DNA from 2 places in the Shewanella sp. SW32 genome. Region 1 is predicted to be linked to the other one. Evidence: predicted binding sites of a transcription regulator. Region 1 holds the regulator's gene; the other holds the start of a gene.

Region 1 (13,133 bases):
CTTAGATACAGAAAAAGCGATTGCAGATGCCACAGGGCACAATTTTAAAATGTTGGCGTATCCCTACGGTGAGTACAATCAAGCGTTGCAGGATATGTTAACTGAGAACGGCTTTGTCGCTTTTGGGCAACAGTCCGGTGCCGCGGGGCCCTATTCGCCATTAACGGCACTGCCGCGTTTCCCCGTTGCTGGACAATATGCTGACCTAAAAAGCCTTAAGGCAAAGTTATACAGCTTAAATATGCCTGTGATTGCACAAACCCCAAGTGATCCTGAGTTAAAGGGTGGTCATTGGCGTCCAGAGCTTAAAGTGACCCTCGATATGAGTGATATATCTGCTAAGCAAGTGATGTGTTATATCCAAGGTCAAGGCTCAAAACAGCCGACTTGGCTCAATGAAAACGAGTTTAGTGTTCAAGCGGATTTAGCCTTGCCTGCGGGGCGCTCGCGTTATAACTGCACAGCGCCGAGTAAGGCGCGCAATGGCTACTATTGGTTTTCTCAGCCTTGGGTAAGACCAAAGGACGATGGCTCTTGGATTAAAGAGTGATCAACGGCTAGGTTTGTATTGCGCCACTATTTTTTCAAAATCGCTAATTAATTTATCATTTAATACCTGCGGCGGTTTGCCTAACGCTGCCGTAGGTTTAAATACCGCAACTCGCGTTCCCTGCGGCGACACCAACACATAACCCGCACTATGGTCGACTTGGTAATTTTCTCCTTCACCCACCATGGCATAAGTGAGTCCTAAGCTGCGGGTGAGGGGAAATATTTGCGTTTGTTCACCCGTTACAGCTTTAAACTCTGGATTGAAAAAATTTACATAGGTCAGGAGTTTATCCGGTGTGTCCCGTTTAGGGTCGACGGATAGAAACACCACCTGCAATGGCGCAATTTTGTTTAGATCGGGATAAGCCGCCGCGAGTTTATTTAAGGTCGTCGGGCAAACATCGGGGCAAAAGGTAAAACCGATAAAGAATAAGCTCCATTTCCCCTGCAAGCTGGCGTTGGTAAAAGCCTGCTGATGTTGATCGACCAATTCAAAGGGCGCTAATTCATAGGCTTGCGGAAACAAAAAACCACTCTCTAGCTCGATAGGTTTCGGGGGATTAAATTTCACCGCAAATAGGCCGCCAAGACCGAACAATAAAATGGCGATGATTAAAATTCTTTTCTGCATTATTAGCTCCATAACGACAGGTTAGCGCGACAAACGAGTTGCATACACTAGTTCCACAAATAGTGGTCGAGCAGTAATGCCATGAATAACAACATCAAATGATAGATAGAGAAGCGGAACACTTGCATCGCCAAGCCATCATGATCCCGATATTTAAGTTGCCATGCTTTATAGATAAATCCGCTACTGAGTAAACTAGAGCAGACGAAATACACGGGCCCACACATGCCGACCAGCACAGGTAATAGGCAAGCAATCGCCAGCAATACTGTGTAAAGCAGAATACAGGTTTTAGTAAACTCGACACCGTGGGTAACCGGCAGCATAGGAATATCCACTTTGGCATATTCGGCGCGTCTGTGAATGGCCAGAGCCCAAAAATGTGGCGGCGTCCACGTAAAAATGATGATCACTAACAGCAACGCATGACCATGAAATTCGTTCGTCACTGCCGTCCATCCCAGCAAGGGAGGCATGGCTCCCGCAAGGCCGCCGATCACAATATTTTGTGATGTCGCGCGTTTCAAATAGGCAGTATAAACCAAGGCATAACCAATCAAGCTGGCAAAGGTCAGCCAAGCCGTGAGTGGATTCACCAAGGAATATAAGACGATAAAGCCAAGGCTACCTAAGCTGGCAGCGAAAATTAACGCGCGCGTAGCCGAAATGCGTCCCTTAGGCAGCGGGCGATTGTAGGTGCGCGCCATTAAGCCATCAATACGGCGATCGATCAGATGATTCAACGTCGCCGCTGAACCCGCCATCATGGCAATGCCCAGCATACCAGCGAGTAAAGGTTGAACGGGCACCGCATGGGGCACGGCCAGACACATGCCGACTAAGACAGTGAGCAGCATCAGTGCGACCACTTTAGGTTTGGTCATTTCAAAATAGGCGCGCCATGTCACGCTGAAAGTGGGTAGGCTACTGGTGATTGAGAGTGGTTTTGCCATCTTGGATCCCTCGCTTATGCTTTGCGCCATAAAAAATAGTTGATTGCGACTAAGGTCAGCAGCAGTAATGCCGCCCCGCCGTTGTGAGACACGGCAATGCCGAGTGGTAAATGCATCACTACGTTAGAAATACCTAAGCTCACTTGCAGGATCACTAACCCTACCAATAAGAGGCTTAAGGCCCTCATCCCAGCTGCGCCAACAAATAATCGATAGGCGAGCACGAGTAATAAACTCGCGGTAACGATAGCGCCAATTCGGTGGGCGATGTGGATAGTCATACGGGCTGGGTAATCGAGCACTCCAAATTCGAAACTGTGGTGTTGGCCTTGGAATGGCGAAAAAGCTTCCGCTATTGCCAAGTTATCCACCCAGTTACCTTCGCAAATGGGTAAAGCGGTGCAGGCGAGCGCCGCATAGTTAGATGATGTCCAAGCGCCCAGCATAATCTGACCTACAAGAACGAATAGGCTCACCAGTGCCAGCGGTGCCAGATTGCGGGCATGGGTTTCGCTATTAAAGATCCGCTGTGGTCGGGTTCGCAGATAGAGGAGTAACAGCAGTGAAATCAGGCTGAAGCCACCAATAAGATGAGACATCACCACTATGGGCATGAGTTTCATGGTCACTGTCCACATGCCGAGTACCGCTTGAAAGAGGATCAATAACACTATGATGAGCGGTAATTTTTTGGGTGCTTCTGGCGTTTTCAGGCACAAAACTAAGATGAATAACACTAGTAAGCCAAGTCCGCCGGCGATATATCTGTGGATCATCTCCAGCCAGGCTTTCTCTGGATGGATATCGTGATCGGGAAAGATGGTTTGGGCATGGGCGATTTCATGGTCTTGGGTAGGCACCTTGATATGGCCGTAGCAACCCGGCCAATCGGGGCAGCCTAGACCTGCATCCGATAGGCGAGTGTAAGCACCCATTAAAATCACTAATAGGGTAAAGACTAAGGTTAAGCGTAGAACCCAAGTTAGCTGCATCAATCTACCCTCGACAGTTTTAACAACTTACGCAGATCCGCAATCAAGGCCTTGCCTTGAGCTAAATGCGCTTCTCTACCCTGCACTTGGGGATAGCGCAGCACTAAGCTGCCTAAGGGATCGACTATGATCAACTGCTGTTCATCTAGCCAGTGGCTTAAGCCAGCATTGGCGGGACGTGTGTTGAAGTTAAAGGCGCTTAAAGCATTAAGATCGCTGTCGGGATGAGTGAGAATGAGTGGTTCGACTCGCGCCTGATCTGGCCCTAGCGCAGTGTGGCTTTGGCGTAAAATATACAGACGTTCGCGACAAGCATCATCGCATTGGGCGGGCAGTAAATACAGCAGTTGCCATTCTTTGGGATTGGGATTTTCAACCCCAAGGCTGGCATAACTGGTCTCAGGATTGATCAGCTCGCCATGATTAGTGGCGCCGCCGTGGTATAAATTCAGGCTCAGCACTAGCTTGGCTATCACCACGGGCGCGATAAACGCCAGCAACAACAAGCCCAATGCTTTGTGTTTAGATTTATTCTGGGAGTTCATGCTTGCTCCTCTCATTCAAATTATCCCTAATTTATTGTTTTATATTTATTTAGTTTTTATTTGTGTCTTGCTAAGTATGGTACGAATTTCCCTACTCGCTCCTTGAGTTTGCGATTGTTTCGGCACTCTGGCGTTTTACATATTTAACCCCTTGCCACAACATGAGCCCAGCAAACACGGCTGCCATCGAAAACCACTGCAGCGCATAACCCCAATGTTTTTGCGCCGGCAGTGGGAAGGGTTGCCAAGGATGCGGCAAGGCGAGGGCGGGTAGCGTATCCGGTTGTAGCACTGCATCTAGCAAAGGGTGGCCTAACATCTGCGCCATTTCCGGTATATTCAAATTCTGAAAGCGAACACTTGTCCCCGTTTCTGCCATTAAAGCTTGGCTCAAGGGATTGATTTGCTTTTGATAAAGCCTGCCTTCGATATTTAATGCCCCGCTTAGGGGAGTGATGTGGGGCAACTCATCCCGATGGGAGCCTGCGGCAACAAAGCCTAACTCGACCAGCAACCAAGGTTTTTCAACTTCTACTTGCAATGGTTGGAAGGCTAAATAGCCCACTTGACCTTGATAGATTTGATTATCCAGTAGCCAGATTTGTGAGCTTGCGGGAGTGGCGCGTACTTGCAGTCGATAACCCGTTACGCCTTCTTTGCTGACCTTGAGCTGGAGCTGCTCAAAACTTAATGGCAGCAAAGCTTGCCTTGCTTCCATTTGGGCTAAAAGCGTCGTTTTATCTTCACCACGGGCTAACTGCCATAAACCCAACTTGACCAATATAGTTAATACAGCCACAGTCAATATCAGTAGAAAAACCGTTAATTTATTCAGCAGAACATGAGGATATTGTATGAATAGCCTGTTCATTTTTAAGTTGGTCTTAGTTCTGCTGTTGCTATTCATCATTTTTAATCTAGGTCGCGCCTTGTTTATTATGGGGAAAGGTGATGAAAAAGTGTCTATGAGCCGTTATCTTGGGCGGCGAGTGATTTTCTCCGTGCTCGTTATCCTGTTATTGCTGGTGGCCTTAGGGACTGGGTTAATTAGCCCCAATCCCACGCCTTACTAAAGCACTAGAGAACGTAAACGAAAATAAACAGACACAGCCAGACCACATCCACAAAGTGCCAATACCAACTCCCCGCTTGGAACGCAAAATGTTTATCTGCGCTAAAGTGCCCCTTCAACACTCTGAAAAACAACACGAATAAAAAGAGAGTCCCCAGAGTGACATGCATGCCGTGAAAGCCAGTTAACAGGAAGAAGGTGTTGCCATAAATCCCAGAGGTCAGAGTGAGTCCCATTTCCCGGTAGGCATGCATATATTCTTCTGCCTGTAAGGCAAGGAAACCCATACCCAAGAGTATGGTGATACCGAGCCAGAGAGTAATGGCAGAACGTTTACCTTTTTCTAGGCTGACATGGGCGAAATGTAAGGTAACTGAGGAGGTTAGCAGTACGATAGTGTTGATTAATGGCAGTCCAGTCCATGGCATAGCTTGGGTTTTAGTGCCATCTGGCGTAGTTATGAGCGGCCAAATAGCTTCAAACTGAGGCCAGAGTACTTCGTGGGTCATGGCATTATTCGATGCGCCACCGAGCCAAGGCACTGCGAACATGCGGGCATAAAATAGTGCCCCGAAAAAAGCCCCGAAAAACATGACTTCCGAAAAAATAAACCAGCTCATACCTTGGCGAAACGATCGATCCATTTGGCTAGAATAGAGCCCTGCCATCGACTCTTGGATCACGGTTCTAAACCAACCCACCAGCATGAATAGGATCACCGCTATCCCAACCAGCAGCACATAACCGCCACCGGATGCACCTGATTTCAACTGTTGCACGAAAAGGCCTGCACCAGAGGCGATTAAGAACAAGCCAATGGCACCTACAATAGGCCAGACACTTTGGGATGGAACGTAGTAAGACTGATGTTTCGTTGTCATTTTGCAGCTCCTTGCTCTATGGCAGACGCTAACTGCTTGTCGGTAATGTCGTAGAGAGTGTAAGAGAGGGTCAGAGTATGGATAGACTCAGGTAACTGAGGATCCACATAGAAAATGAGCGGCAGCTCAGCGCTAGTGTCCGCCGCTAAGGGTTGTTGATTAAAGCAAAAGCATTCTGTTTTATTAAAATAAGCGGCACCTTGGCCGGGCGAAACTGAAGGTATCGCTTGGCCAATAGTTGCTTTAGCGGACATATTGCGCGCCAAAAATGCCGTATGGATTAGCTCGCCAGGGTGAACTTCGAGCCGTTTGGTTTGTGGCGCAAATGTCCATGGCATGCCTGTTTGTACCTGAGAAATAAATTCCACAGTCACTATTCGGCTTGTATCTACTGTGATTGCTTGATAACTACTCGCGGTATTGGAGGGTTTTCCATTGATACCGAGTTGCTCGCACAACACATCGTAGAGCGGCACCAGCGCGAATCCAAAGCCAAACATGCCAATACAGCCTATAACTAATATGCTGATAAGTTTACGATTTGACTTAGATTTATCTTGCTGGTGTTGGGTTGCCATTTCATTTCACCTCAGGTGGTGTCGTGAAGGAGTGGTAAGGCGCAGGGCTTGGCAATGTCCACTCTAAACCCTCGGAACCTTCCCAAGGTTTAGCGGGAGCTTTTTCGCCGCCACGGATGCACTTAATTACTAATACTAAGAAAATCAATTGCGATAAGCCGAAGGCGAACCCACCAATCGAGACGATTTGATTAACATCGGCAAATTGAATCGAGTAGTCAGGAATACGCCTTGGCATTCCTGCCAGCCCAAGGAAATGCATCGGGAAAAATAGCACATTGACTGAAATCACCGAGCACCAGAAATGCCATTGTCCCAGTCGTTCGTTGTACATGTGTCCCGTCCACTTAGGTAGCCAGTAATAGGCCGCAGCCATGATGGAGAAAATCGCACCAGTCACGAGCACATAATGGAAATGTGCCACAACAAAATAAGTATCGTGGTACTGGAAGTCGGCGGGTGTAATGGCGAGCATTAATCCCGAAAAACCGCCAATAGTGAAGAGTATGATAAAGGCTACAGCAAACAGCATGGGCGTTTCGAAACTGAGTGAGCCGCGCCACATAGTGGCAACCCAGTTAAACACTTTCACCCCAGTTGGCACTGCAATCAACATAGTGCAATACATGAAAAACAGCTCGGCAAACACTGGCATACCTGTGGTGAACATATGGTGCGCCCACACGAGGAACGACAGAATTGCAATACTAGCGGTAGCATAAACCATGGATGCATAGCCAAATAAGGGTTTACGACTGAAGGCGGGCACTATGGCAGAGATGATGCCAAAGGACGGCAAGATCATGATGTAAACTTCAGGGTGGCCGAAGAACCAGAAAATATGCTGGAACATCACAGGATCGCCGCCGCCAGCCGCATCGAAGAAACTCGTGCCGAAAAACTTATCGGTCAGCACCATAGTCACTGCGCCCGCGAGTACGGGCATAACCGCGATCAGTAGGAATGCCGTGATAAGCCAAGTCCACACAAATAATGGTAACTTCATCCATGTCATGCCTGGCGCGCGTAAATTCACTATGGTCACAATCACGTTGATTGCGCCCATGATCGAACTTATCCCCATGATGTGAATAGAAAATACAAAGAGCGCCGTGCTATCTGGACTATAAGTGGTAGACAGTGGCGCGTAGAAGGTCCAACCAAAGTTAGGTCCGCCACCTTCCATAAATAGCGAACTGAGAAGGATAGTGAAGGCGAAGGGGAGTATCCAAAAACTCCAGTTATTCATCCGTGGCAGCGCCATATCAGGCGCCCCTATCATCATAGGGATCAGCCAGTTAGCTAGCCCTGTAAAGGCCGGCATTACCGCGCCGAATACCATGATCAACCCATGAACAGTTGTCATTTGGTTGAAAAAGTTGGGCTCGACCAATTGTAATCCAGGTTGAAAGAGTTCAGCGCGGATCACCATGGCCATAGCGCCACCGGTTAAGAACATAATGAAGCTGAACCATAAATACAAAGTACCTATGTCTTTATGGTTGGTGGTTAGCAGCCAGCGCATAATGCCCTTTGGCGCACCATGATGATGGTCATCATGGGCTGCGGTTTGATCTTGAGTCGTAGTGCTCATCATTATCCCCTACTGTCCATGACTTGCGATATCAGCAGGTTGCACTGTATCGCCGGTATTGTTACCCCAAGCATTGCGTTCATAGGTAATGACTGCTGCAAGTTGCTGTGGGCTAAGCTGTTTGCCAAATGCCTGCATAGCCGTGCCCGTTTTGCCGTGCATCACAATATCGATGTGATTGGCGACTGGTCCAATGGCGATAGCACTACCCACTAGCGCGGGGAAGGCGGGTGGTATTCCTGCACCTGTCACTTGATGGCAGGCAGCACAGAAGGTCGCGTAGACAGTTTCACCTTCGGCCATGAGGGCGTCATGGCTGAGTGTGGGGAGGCTTGCGGGATCGACTGCAGCTGAGACGTCTGTTGCAGGTGCGGGTGTTGGGGTTGTACTGCTTGGTACCGCGGCGGATGTTTGTGCAGAACTGCCGTTCATGTACTCGTTGACGTCTTTGGCTTGCACTGCATCGCCAGTATTATTGCCCCAAGCATTACGCTCGTAGGTAGTCACTGCCGCGATTTCTTGTGCAGTCAATTGCTTACTAAACGCTTGCATGGCTGTACCCGTTTTACCGTTGAGCACAATTTCAAGGTGAGCGCTGAGTGGTCCTGTTGCAATCGGGCTACCTTTAAGGTGCGGAAATACGCCTTGCAACCCTTCGCCATTGGGCTGGTGGCAGGCTGCGCAGTGCCCGAGGTAAACTTGTTCGCCTAGAGTCATCAACTCTTCTTTACTTAGGATTTGTGATAAAGCGGCTTGAGCGGCTTCAGCCGCAGCACCTGCGGCTTGTTTCTGCTCTGTTACCCAAGCCTCAAACTCGGCTTCGGGTAACGCTTGTACTACGATAGGCATAAAACCATGGTCTTTACCGCAGAGCTCGGCGCATTGACCACGGTAAATGCCGGGTTTGTCGATGCGAGTCCAAGCTTCATTGATAAATCCTGGATTGGCATCTTTCTTAATGGCAAAGGCGGGTACCCACCAAGAATGGATGACATCCTCTGAAGTCATCAGAAAGCGGATTTTGCGGTTTATCGGTAGAACGAGCGGTTTATCGACTTCCAATAGATAGTTTTCACCCTTGGTTTCGGTGCCTTCGATTTGTGCTCTGGGTGTTGTCAGTATGCTATAAAAATCAATATCTTGATCGAAATAGCTGTAATGCCATTTCCATTGGGACCCCGTAACTTTTACGGTGAGATCGGCGTTGCTGGGATCTTCCATTGCGATTAAAGTTTTTGTCGCTGGAATCGCCATTAAGATCAAAATGATAAATGGCAGAATCGTCCAAGCGATTTCAACTTTAGTGCTTTCGTGAAAGTGGGACGCGACAGCGCCTTTGGATTTTCTGTGGTTGATCATGGCGTAAATCATGACGCCAAAGACCACTAGGCCTATTGCGCAGCAGATATACAAGATGGTCATGTGCAAGTGATAAACCTTGCCACTGATCTCGGTCACGCCAGGGGTCATGTTGAACCGCATGTCCGCGGCGGTCAACGGTGGTGCGAAAAGCACCACGAGTAAACAATACAACAATTGCTTCACAAGACTTCTCCTCTGCCAATTGCGAATAGCAACTACAAAGAAGAGCAACACAGTAAGTCTCAACTCTATGCAAACTCTTCAGTTCCCAAAAAAGCTTTTTTGACTTCAACGTGCGTTGGCGGCTGTTACTTTTAATCAAGTATTGTTACTGCTGGTAATTAGCCACGCTGGCACATACTGCTGAAATAAATCTGTTCTCTATTTTTAGTGGCGCTTCGAGTTCGATAAATACTCGATTCATTGACCACGGTGGGTGATATATCATCACCAACTTAACCAACCATACTTGCTGTTTAAATATTGATCAAGATCACTTATTTATCTAATTATCTGAAAAATTGCCAAAAAAAAGCCTCACATTCATAGGTGAGGCGGCTTTCAAGGTAAAAAATTAAATGAATATTTAGTGTACAGCGCTAAAAAAAGATTGCTGACCGAAGAGATTGCCTTGCTCAATACGTACGTCTGCATGTAAGTGACTGTTTACGTCTTCAAGCACTATGCCCATAGCTCTGGCACTTTTAGCCACGATTTGTAGGCGTCGATTATCCCGCGCATCCAATGATTGAGTCCAAGTAATGACTGCACTGGACGTACCACTTGTCAGGGCTTTTTCCATCGCCCACAGGGTTTCGACTTCATCTTTAGCATGTACCAGCAAAACTCTATCCATACGCACACCTGCGCTGGCGAGCATTTGCTTGTAGCCAATACTTGGAGGGTTGATGAGCACTAACCAACGGCCCTGTTGGCTTAACTGAGCGAGTTGTGCACTCAGATGAATTAATTCGTGGCGACCTTGAGTCTTGGTTGGCATACAGGCGATAGGCGCATGGTGCCAGTCATAGTCGGCATCACGGACTTCATCGAGCCACAAGCCCGGATGGCGGGGGGCATTGCCAAGTAGTTTATTCATAGCCAATCTCCATTACGGATCACACCGACGGCGAGTCCTTCAATTGTTAAACTTTGGAAGCCTAAATCCACTTTAATCGGGGAGTAATCTTCATTTTCGGCATGTAGATAGACTACATTACCTTTTTTTTCGAAACGTTTAACAGTGACATCGTCATCGACTCTAGCGACAACCACTTGACCATTTCTAGCTTGTTCTACTTTATGAACTGCCAGCAAATCACCTTCGAGAATGCCGATATTTTTCATGCTGTCGCCTTTTACTCGCAGTAAAAAATCGGCGGCGGGATGGAACATGCTTGGGTCGACTTGGTAGTACTGTTCAACATGTTCTTGGGCGAGGATAGGTTCACCCGCGGCCACTTGGCCGATGAGCGGTAAACCTGTTTCAGTCAAATCTTCGATTTCCGCAGGCAGACGAATGCCCCGAGATGTGCCTGGCATGATCTCAATGCAGCCCTTTTTCGCCAACGCTTTAAGGTGTTCTTCAGCCGCATTGGCGCTCTTAAAACCTAAACGGGTTGCGATTTCTGCCCGAGTGGGTGGCATGCCAGTATCGGCAATATTTCGTTTAATTAGCTCTAAAATTTCAGCTTGGCGTGGCGTCAAAGGTCTCATGGTGTTTCCTGTTTTTCTATACAGTTACTGTTAGTATATACAGTATTATTTGCAGCGCAAGTATTAACCACTTTTTAGCTATGTTGGAGAGAATTAGCGAATATTGCCCATAGTCTGGTATTCTATCGGGCTAGTAAACGCACTTAATTGCATAAGAATAATGCCTAAACACGACTCTCTTTGGTTGAAATCATTACGTTGGATCCAAAAACACTTAGTGCACACTATTGTGGTGCCTCAGGATCCCTTTGCCGATCTGAATCTGGATGCTTCCAGACCCCTTGTTTATGTGATGAAAACAGAATCCCTCAGTGACATAGCTGCTTTGAGCGAAATAACGGCTAAGTTAGGTTTACCAAGCCCTTATGAGCCTCTAGTGGCTAATGGTGTGACTGCGCCTCGGGTTGTCTGTCTTCAAGGACGTAAGCCACTGTTTGGCGAGCGTGCTGGTAATGAGCCTTTCCTCGAATGCTTTATGCGTTTGTTAGCCGTGCATAAGGAACGTCCTGAATTGGATATTCAACTGGTGCCCGTGAGTTTGTATTGGGGTCGCACGCCAGGGAAAGAAGACGACACTATGAAGGCGGCCGTATTTGAGCGGGAAAACCCGACTTGGCTGCGCAAGTGCTTGATGATTTTGTTCTTAGGTCGACATAACTTCGTGCAGTTTTCGAATGCCGTATCCCTGCGTTACATGGCAGACGAACATGGTACCGACATGGGGATTGCCCATAAGTTAGCACGGGTTGCACGCGTGCATTTCCGTCGTCAACGTAAGGTAATGACAGGGCCTGTGCTGCCAAACCGCCAAGCATTATTTCATTCGCTGCTCAAATCTGAGTCGTTGCGTAAAGCGATTCAAGAAGAAGCGGCCAACAAAAAGATTTCTGAGACCCAAGCGCGCGAGACGGCCATTGAGTATCTCGATGAAATTGCTGCCGATTACTCAGATAGTTTAGTGCGTATTGCTGAGCGTTTCTTAACTTGGCTGTGGAACAAGCTTTACAGCGGGATCAACATTAAAGGCGCCGAGCAAGTTCGGCAGTTGCACCATGATGGCCACGAGATTGTTTATGTGCCTTGCCATCGCAGCCACATGGATTACCTGCTGTTATCGTATATTTTGTATTATCAAGGCATGGTTCCGCCGCACATTGCTGCCGGCATTAACCTCAATTTCTGGCCCGCGGGACCTATGTTCCGTCGCGGTGGTGCCTTCTTCATCCGCCGTAGTTTTAATGGTAACAAGCTGTACACCGCAGTATTTCGTGAGTATTTAGATCAGCTGTTTGCTAAAGGTTATTCAGTGGAATACTTCTCCGAAGGTGGCCGTTCACGTACTGGCCGTCTGTTGGCGCCGAAAACTGGCATGATCGCCATGACGATGAACAGCGTACTGCGCGGTATTGAACGTCCTGTCACACTTGTGCCTGTGTATTTAGGCTATGACCATGTGATGGAAGTGGCGACTTACCATAAAGAGTTAAGCGGTAAGAAAAAGAAAAAAGAATCTGTGTGGCAGGTGTTCGGTGCCATTCGCAAATTAGGTAATTTTGGCCAAGGTTATGTGAATTTTGGCGAGCCTATTACCCTGCAAAATTTCTTAAATGAGCGTGCGCCAAACTGGCGTGCTGAGTTGGCCGATGATCCCGAGCAGAAACCAAGTTGGTTAACGCCAGCGGTAAACGTGCTGGCTAATCGGGTGATGACGCGTATCAATGATGCCGCAGCCGCGAGTTCGGTGACTTTGACCAGCTTAGTTTTGCTGGCGACAGATCAAAACGCCTTAGAACGTAGTCTGCTGGAGCGTCAGCTTGATTTGTATCTGACCCTACTCAAAAAAGTGCCTTACACTTCTTATACATCTGTTGCCGAAGGTGATGGTAAGCATTTAGTGCAGCAAGGTTTAGAGCTGAACAAGTTTGTTGTTAGTGCCGATCCTTTAGGGGAAATAGTGTCTATTGAAGCGAGTCAGGCTGTGTCTATGACTTACTATCGTAACAATATCATTCACTTATTTATCGTGCCGTCATTAATTGCGAGTTGTTTAACCCACAATGAACAGATCCCGCGCCAGCAAGTCGTTTCAATCGTTGCCGATTTTTATCCACTGCTGAAAGCCGAACTCTTCATGGGAATTAAAGACTTACCAGCCTATGTTGAGCAAGTGTTGGATTTCCTGATTGGGCAAGGTTTAGTGGTTGAGACAGATACTTTAGCTGTCGTGCCTGAGCACTCAAGCCAATTATTATTGTTA
Region 2 (5,800 bases), on a different contig from region 1:
TATTTACAGAGATTAAAGCCGCGGAAGCGTTTGTTCATTCCTAATAGACGATAAACGCCGGTGACACATGCAAGGAATAAATTGAATTGAAGACAAATCTGAGAGAGTTAAATGCTATTCAACCCGCTCCGCTGAGTGACTTTGTATTGCGGAACCTATTCGACATTGAAATTGAAATGGGGTGGAAAATTGAAAAGCTCAATTGTGAGGTTACCCGTGAAACGGTCCCATACTCGCTAATAGTAGGCCATGATTTTACGATGGTTTCAGCTATTACTTGGGGAGAATTATTAGATGGCCATAGTAACTCAAGAATGTCGGATTACTTAAAGCGTCTCGAGGAATCACAGAAGTATTTTTGTGATGACAATTGGCCCAAAGATGCCGGAGTTTGGCTCGCAAAACTGGATGGAAAGTATTACTTGGCTGGTGGTAAACACCGCGTGACGATTAATTACTTTCTACGCCATTTCAACATTGAAATCTTCAGTGACTCAATCGTGCTCCCAAATGTTAAAGTCCTTCAATACAAGCTCTTGTAAGAACAATCAATAAAGGTTGAAGATTATGCAAATTGGCCAAAAATTTTTTGCAGTTTCAGAAGCATATTCATTTGAGGATTTAGACAGTTCTCTAGTTGAATTTCCAGTGCGACGTCGTGAGTTTGAAGTATTACCTAAACCAGAGAAAGTGATTACTGACGACGGACAGCACAAAACTATTGAGAACTAATTACCAGAACACCTTAAGTCTGAAGATTGGTTTTTGGTAAGAAGTTTAGAAACTGGCCGGAAATCATGGTTTAACCCTCACAATTATACGATTTCACTGCTCTAACAACGGCATTGTTATCATCGATAGCGGTACTTTCCTTTTGCAGCAGTGGATGTGACGCTATTTAGATGTTTTCGTATAACACACAAATAGTCATTACACTTTGGGCAGCGGTTGAGTAACGAACTGCCTTCAAAATCCAATTTACAAAATACACAGTGATATTTGCAGGTCTCCGTCTTAGCAATCTGCTCTTTAATTCTGTCTAATGTGGACTTGGGTGATTCGGCAGGTTTTTCTTTAGTTCGTTGATACTCAAGCCATGCGCTGCGTCTTGGGTTGTAGATCCAATGCTTCCCCTTGATAGATGACTCAACCCAATCCTGTAGCAACTGTTTAGCCGATTTTAGCCTGTGTGATTCGCTGAATAACTTCGCGAAATGAATTAATTCTAGCTCTAACACCGCCGTATGCTTGTCCTTTCGTAAGTCATCATATATCGGCGCTGGGCGCCCCGGGTGGGATATGTAAAGGCATAACTTACGTTCAGATACCGCTATAACCATGTCAACCTTCACATTATTAACATAGGTATCTTGCGCTAAATCCTTCAGTTCATAGGTGATTCTAGTGTTTTTAGTAATGACGTGCTTTTCGCCATCCAGGTCAACATCAAGAGGCGGCAACATTAACAGGCCTTGCTCCTTAAACAGCTGCTTAAGCATGTAGCGCACTGAGACATAGAACGAGAATTTACAAGCCTCAATTTCTTCCTTACTTACTTCTTTGCAGTCATGGGCAAAGTGGGGGGCATTAACCTCTCCCAGCCGAGCGAGTAAGGCTATGCCGCACGATGGGCAAACACAATCGCAGGACTTACCCCGAGTTGCTTCTTCCACATCGATATATACACCATCACTGCGTAAACCAAAGGGGATGAGGTTCATAATTACTTTCTTCTATCAAGCACCAGATGGATCATCAATCAATTTTGAATTTCGGTCATGTTTCATCTAAAACGGTACGAGCAGGGGTACTTGATTGTTCAGGATAGAATTTTTATTACTCTCCCACAAGGTCTGATCTAAATTTTCAAATTTTTTATAAATACTGCTATTATTACTGATTATTTATACAGTGGTTTGCAAGTATGAAACTCATAATATGCCATGCGAGTGCGGGAATTTCGGGTTTTCCAAGTCCTGCAGCGGATTACGTTGAATTACCCCTTAGTCTTGATCAGCTGCTTGTTGAGCATCCTAGCTCGACCTGGTTTGGTCGTGCTGCGGGCCGCTCAATGGAAGGGGTTGGGATCTATGATGGCGATATACTGGTGATTGACCGTGCTGCCAAGCGCCGCAATCTCTCTATTGTTGTTGCCAGCTATAACGGAGAATTTACCGTAAAGCTCCTTGATGAAAAGCGCCGGCTTCTGGTTTCGATTGATCAGCAGCAAAATATGACGTCCGTTTCTATCGATGATGCAGATACCTTCTCGGTGGAAGGGGTGATCATCAAGTCTATTCGACTTCATGAGCATTCAAGCTTACTTGAACAATATCTGAGTCAATCATGTACGGACTGATTGATGCCAATTCATTTTATGTGTCGTGCGAAATGGTGTTTAGGCCCGACTTGCGCGGACTTCCCGCGATTGTGCTCAGTAACAACGACGGCTGTTGTGTGGCAATCAACCGCGCGGCCAAGTCCGTTGGCGTGAAGAAATTTGCTCCTTACTTTGAGCAGCAACATCTATGTAGACGACATAATGTGCAGGTGTTTTCATCTAATTATGCACTTTATGCCGATCTATCGGCAAAAATGATGCAAGTGATCGGACGGTTTGCGCCCGAGCAATACGTGTACTCTATTGATGAGTCGTTTGTGTCATTTCAACACTGTGCAGCAATCCCAGATTTAAACGCCCATTGTACCCTGTTGCGCCGTGCTGTTTGGCGTGAGTGCCGTTTACCTGTTTGCGTGGGTGTTGGTGAGACATTAACCCTTGCGAAATTGGCTAATCATGCCGCGAAACAATTGGCTCAATATAAAGGTGTTTGCGTTATTGATAACGATGCGCAGCGTATTGAGATATTAAAATCGATGCCAGTTGATGAGGTTTGGGGGATTGGCCGCAAACTAACGGTAAAACTGGGATTACTGGGTGTGCATACTGCCTATGATTTGGCACAACTGGCGCCGAAAGTAGCACGACAACATTTTTCTATCGATGTAGAGCGAACAGTGCGAGAACTCAATGGGCAGATCTGTAAAACGTGGGATGTCACCAAAGCAGATAAGCAGCAAATATTTTCCACCCGCAGCCTAGGCGAACGAATATGTACCCGGGAACATTTACACCAAGCGTTAGCAAAGCATGCCGCAATTGCCGGTGCGAAGGTTCGAGAACAAGGCTCATTGTGTAAAACAATGGTCGTGTTTGCTGCCAACTCGACACATGATCCACAGCCTATGTATTTTAAAAGGCTTGTTCAGTTTACTTGTGCCACTGATGACAGTCGTGAACTGTGCGCCGCGGTTAGCCGCGAGCTATCAAACCTCTATCGCCCTGGTGTGCGCTATTACCGTATTGGTGTAGGCCTGATTGATCTTTGCCCTAAAACCTCAGTGCAATATGACTTATTTAATGCGCCCAAGAGCGACCCTAACTTAATGAAAATCTTTGATAGTCTGAATAATCGCTATGGCCGTGATGTGTTGTATATTGCTGCACAGGGGAGTGATCAGCATTGGACTATGCGCCGAGAATTTCTATCGCCTCAATACACTACTCGTTGGTCCGATATACCGACGGTTAAAGCGTAACAGGATTCTGTGACGTTATGGCCATCGGCTAAGCACCACTGAAACGAGACTGGATGATACGGCGCCACTACCGGTTTGCAGTGTTGGCCATTTTTGCCCCTTCCTGATTTGCCTAAAGCAATCCCTAGGTGCTTTAATAGGATAATTCCAACCGGTAGGAGAAGTTTATGCTATTCAAACCCACTGCGCATTCACGTCGCTTGCTCCCAAAGTATCTCACCGCGGCCGTCCACAGCATTTTTGAAATGCGCGATGACACAGCACTCCCGTTAGGGGCCTTTTTCGACAAATTAGGAACAGAGACATGGCTCCACCAAGACGGCTTTTGGTATGCCCCTGTCGATATCCAGCAATACGAGCGCCGCGACATCGATCAGGCCATTGTTGCTCTCTTCCGTGAAGGCATACTCTCCGGTACCCCGTTTCGCACGCCTGCCAACAAACTAATCGAATTTGAGCTGATGGACCCGAATATAGAAGCACTATTGCCACGCATGAGAGACGTTTTCGCCCGATAACGAATTAGGTTGTGCTTATATGGCGCCGGTTAAGTAGCATTAAGTTTGCTAGATCCTGAATGAGATATTATTTTTAATGAGTAGTCCCTATTACTCATTGAAAAGGAATTCACGATGCATACGACGCGAATCGCTGCCGCCATTTTGTTACTTTCTGGCTGTACAAGTACCCTCAAGACAACAGTCGTTACAATTAGCAACTCTGACAACGCTAAATATGCCCAACAAGGACTTGTCTACTACTTACCGGCATCGAGTCAAGTTGTCACGCTGACTCACAAGCTGCTTTATTGTCAAATGAACAAAGGTATACTTGATTTTGATTATCAGACCACAGCGACAGTCAAACAAACTGCTCACCCCGATCTCACTAAGGTGTTCGTAGTAGACCCTGAAGAACTGCATGAATTTACCAAAGACTGGGGGATGACAGTGTTTATGCATCCCAATGGGCTCCTTAAGTCTTTTGCAACCAATGCCGATGATAAATCTATTGAGTTGGGCATGGCCGCCGTGAAAACCATTGTCAATATTGCAGCCATTTCTCAAGGAATACCAATCTCATTAGCCAGTCCTCCAAAGGAGATAGTAAAAAGTTTTGAACCCAAAGGGATGTGTATTCCCGAACTCAGCCAAGAACCTATTGTGTCGGTAGTGATGGATTCACTCACGGCCACGGTGCTAAGTAAAACTACAGAGCTAAATAAACAGCAGAAGAAGTTAGCTGCAGCCAAGGGGGATACCACTGTACAAGAGCAAGCGGTACTTGCCGCACAAAAAGCGGTTTCGCAGGCCTCTTTAGCCCTCGAGAAGTTCCAGAAGAAGATCACTCTGCAGCGCGAATACACCTACGATACGGCGAAAATTGCAGATGCCAGCATTGAGATCACTAACAGACTGGAAGACTTCCTTCCATGGGTTTACTCTAATGATTCCAGCCGCAGGAATTACCTCGCTGAGAATATGGCCGTCAAATACAGTTTCAAGTTAAGCATTGAGAATACGGCTTCAAATTATCAGAAGAAAGAAACAACGGTCCAGCCGAAAAATGATTATTTTGGGTTGTATTATTCAACTTTTGGCACGCGCCAGCTTAAACTAAATCGTACGGAAAAAGGTAATGCATCCGCAGGGTCCTTGCTGTTCAGTGGGTTTATTACCGCGCCAGAGTTTGGCTATGTGGCCATACTGCCATTCAAGAATCATCTTGGGGAAAGCAACTCTTTTACCGCCAATTTTGACAGTTCAGGCGGGCTGACTGACGTTGTCTACGGCACCGTGCGCACAGGTTCAGAACAAGTGACCGCAGCCTTGTATGAAGCAACCGATACCTATAACGAATATACCAAAGGGAGACAAACTACCCGGGAGGCTGACAAGCAAGAGTTCCAGACATTATCGATCCATGCTCTATCGATCGCGAATAGTACCTACCAAAATCTGACAGTCGATCAATTAACCGCTCGTGCTGGCATAGTCCGAACGCTGCTAATCAAGCTGGGAGACACCGAACAGGGTAGGGAAGCTATCACTTCCTTAGCGATGAACATCGATAATGATAATCTTATCCAACTTGCTAACGCTCTGTGATCCAACGGTCGGCTTTAGTGAACTGAAACTGTTGAATCCCTAAAGCGTCCACATAATGAGGGAATATTGTTTTTCGTACCGCGTGGACACAG

What was found. Region 1 encodes LexA, which represses DNA repair genes until DNA is damaged. Its sites were predicted from a motif close to TACTGTATNNNNATACAGTA; they were not measured.
Region 2: umuD (translesion error-prone DNA polymerase V autoproteolytic subunit) is a predicted target of LexA. The motif match lies at 1,895-1,914, and genes of this name have one in related genera.

What each region holds. Positions count from the first base shown of each region.
Region 1 is NZ_JAKKSJ010000034.1:37,529-50,661, forward strand. It holds gene L5M28_RS18435 (polysaccharide deacetylase family protein) at 1-550, shown strand, start outside; gene L5M28_RS18440 (SCO family protein) at 551-1,183, opposite strand; gene cyoE (heme o synthase) at 1,231-2,136, opposite strand; gene L5M28_RS18450 (COX15/CtaA family protein) at 2,151-3,128, opposite strand; gene L5M28_RS18455 (hypothetical protein) at 3,128-3,673, opposite strand; gene L5M28_RS18460 (SURF1 family protein) at 3,765-4,529, opposite strand; gene L5M28_RS18465 (DUF2909 family protein) at 4,528-4,746, shown strand; gene L5M28_RS18470 (cytochrome c oxidase subunit 3) at 4,751-5,626, opposite strand; gene L5M28_RS18475 (cytochrome c oxidase assembly protein) at 5,623-6,204, opposite strand; gene ctaD (cytochrome c oxidase subunit I) at 6,206-7,798, opposite strand; gene coxB (cytochrome c oxidase subunit II) at 7,808-9,343, opposite strand; gene L5M28_RS18490 (cell division inhibitor SulA) at 9,747-10,259, opposite strand; gene lexA (transcriptional repressor LexA) at 10,256-10,876, opposite strand; gene plsB (glycerol-3-phosphate 1-O-acyltransferase PlsB) at 11,037-13,133, shown strand, end outside.
Region 2 is NZ_JAKKSJ010000074.1:269-6,068, reverse strand. It holds gene L5M28_RS23655 (hypothetical protein) at 87-542, shown strand; gene L5M28_RS23650 (hypothetical protein) at 568-732, shown strand; gene L5M28_RS23645 (hypothetical protein) at 852-1,721, opposite strand; gene umuD (translesion error-prone DNA polymerase V autoproteolytic subunit) at 1,925-2,359, shown strand; gene L5M28_RS23635 (Y-family DNA polymerase) at 2,347-3,600, shown strand; gene L5M28_RS23630 (hypothetical protein) at 3,768-4,118, shown strand; gene L5M28_RS23625 (hypothetical protein) at 4,233-5,708, shown strand.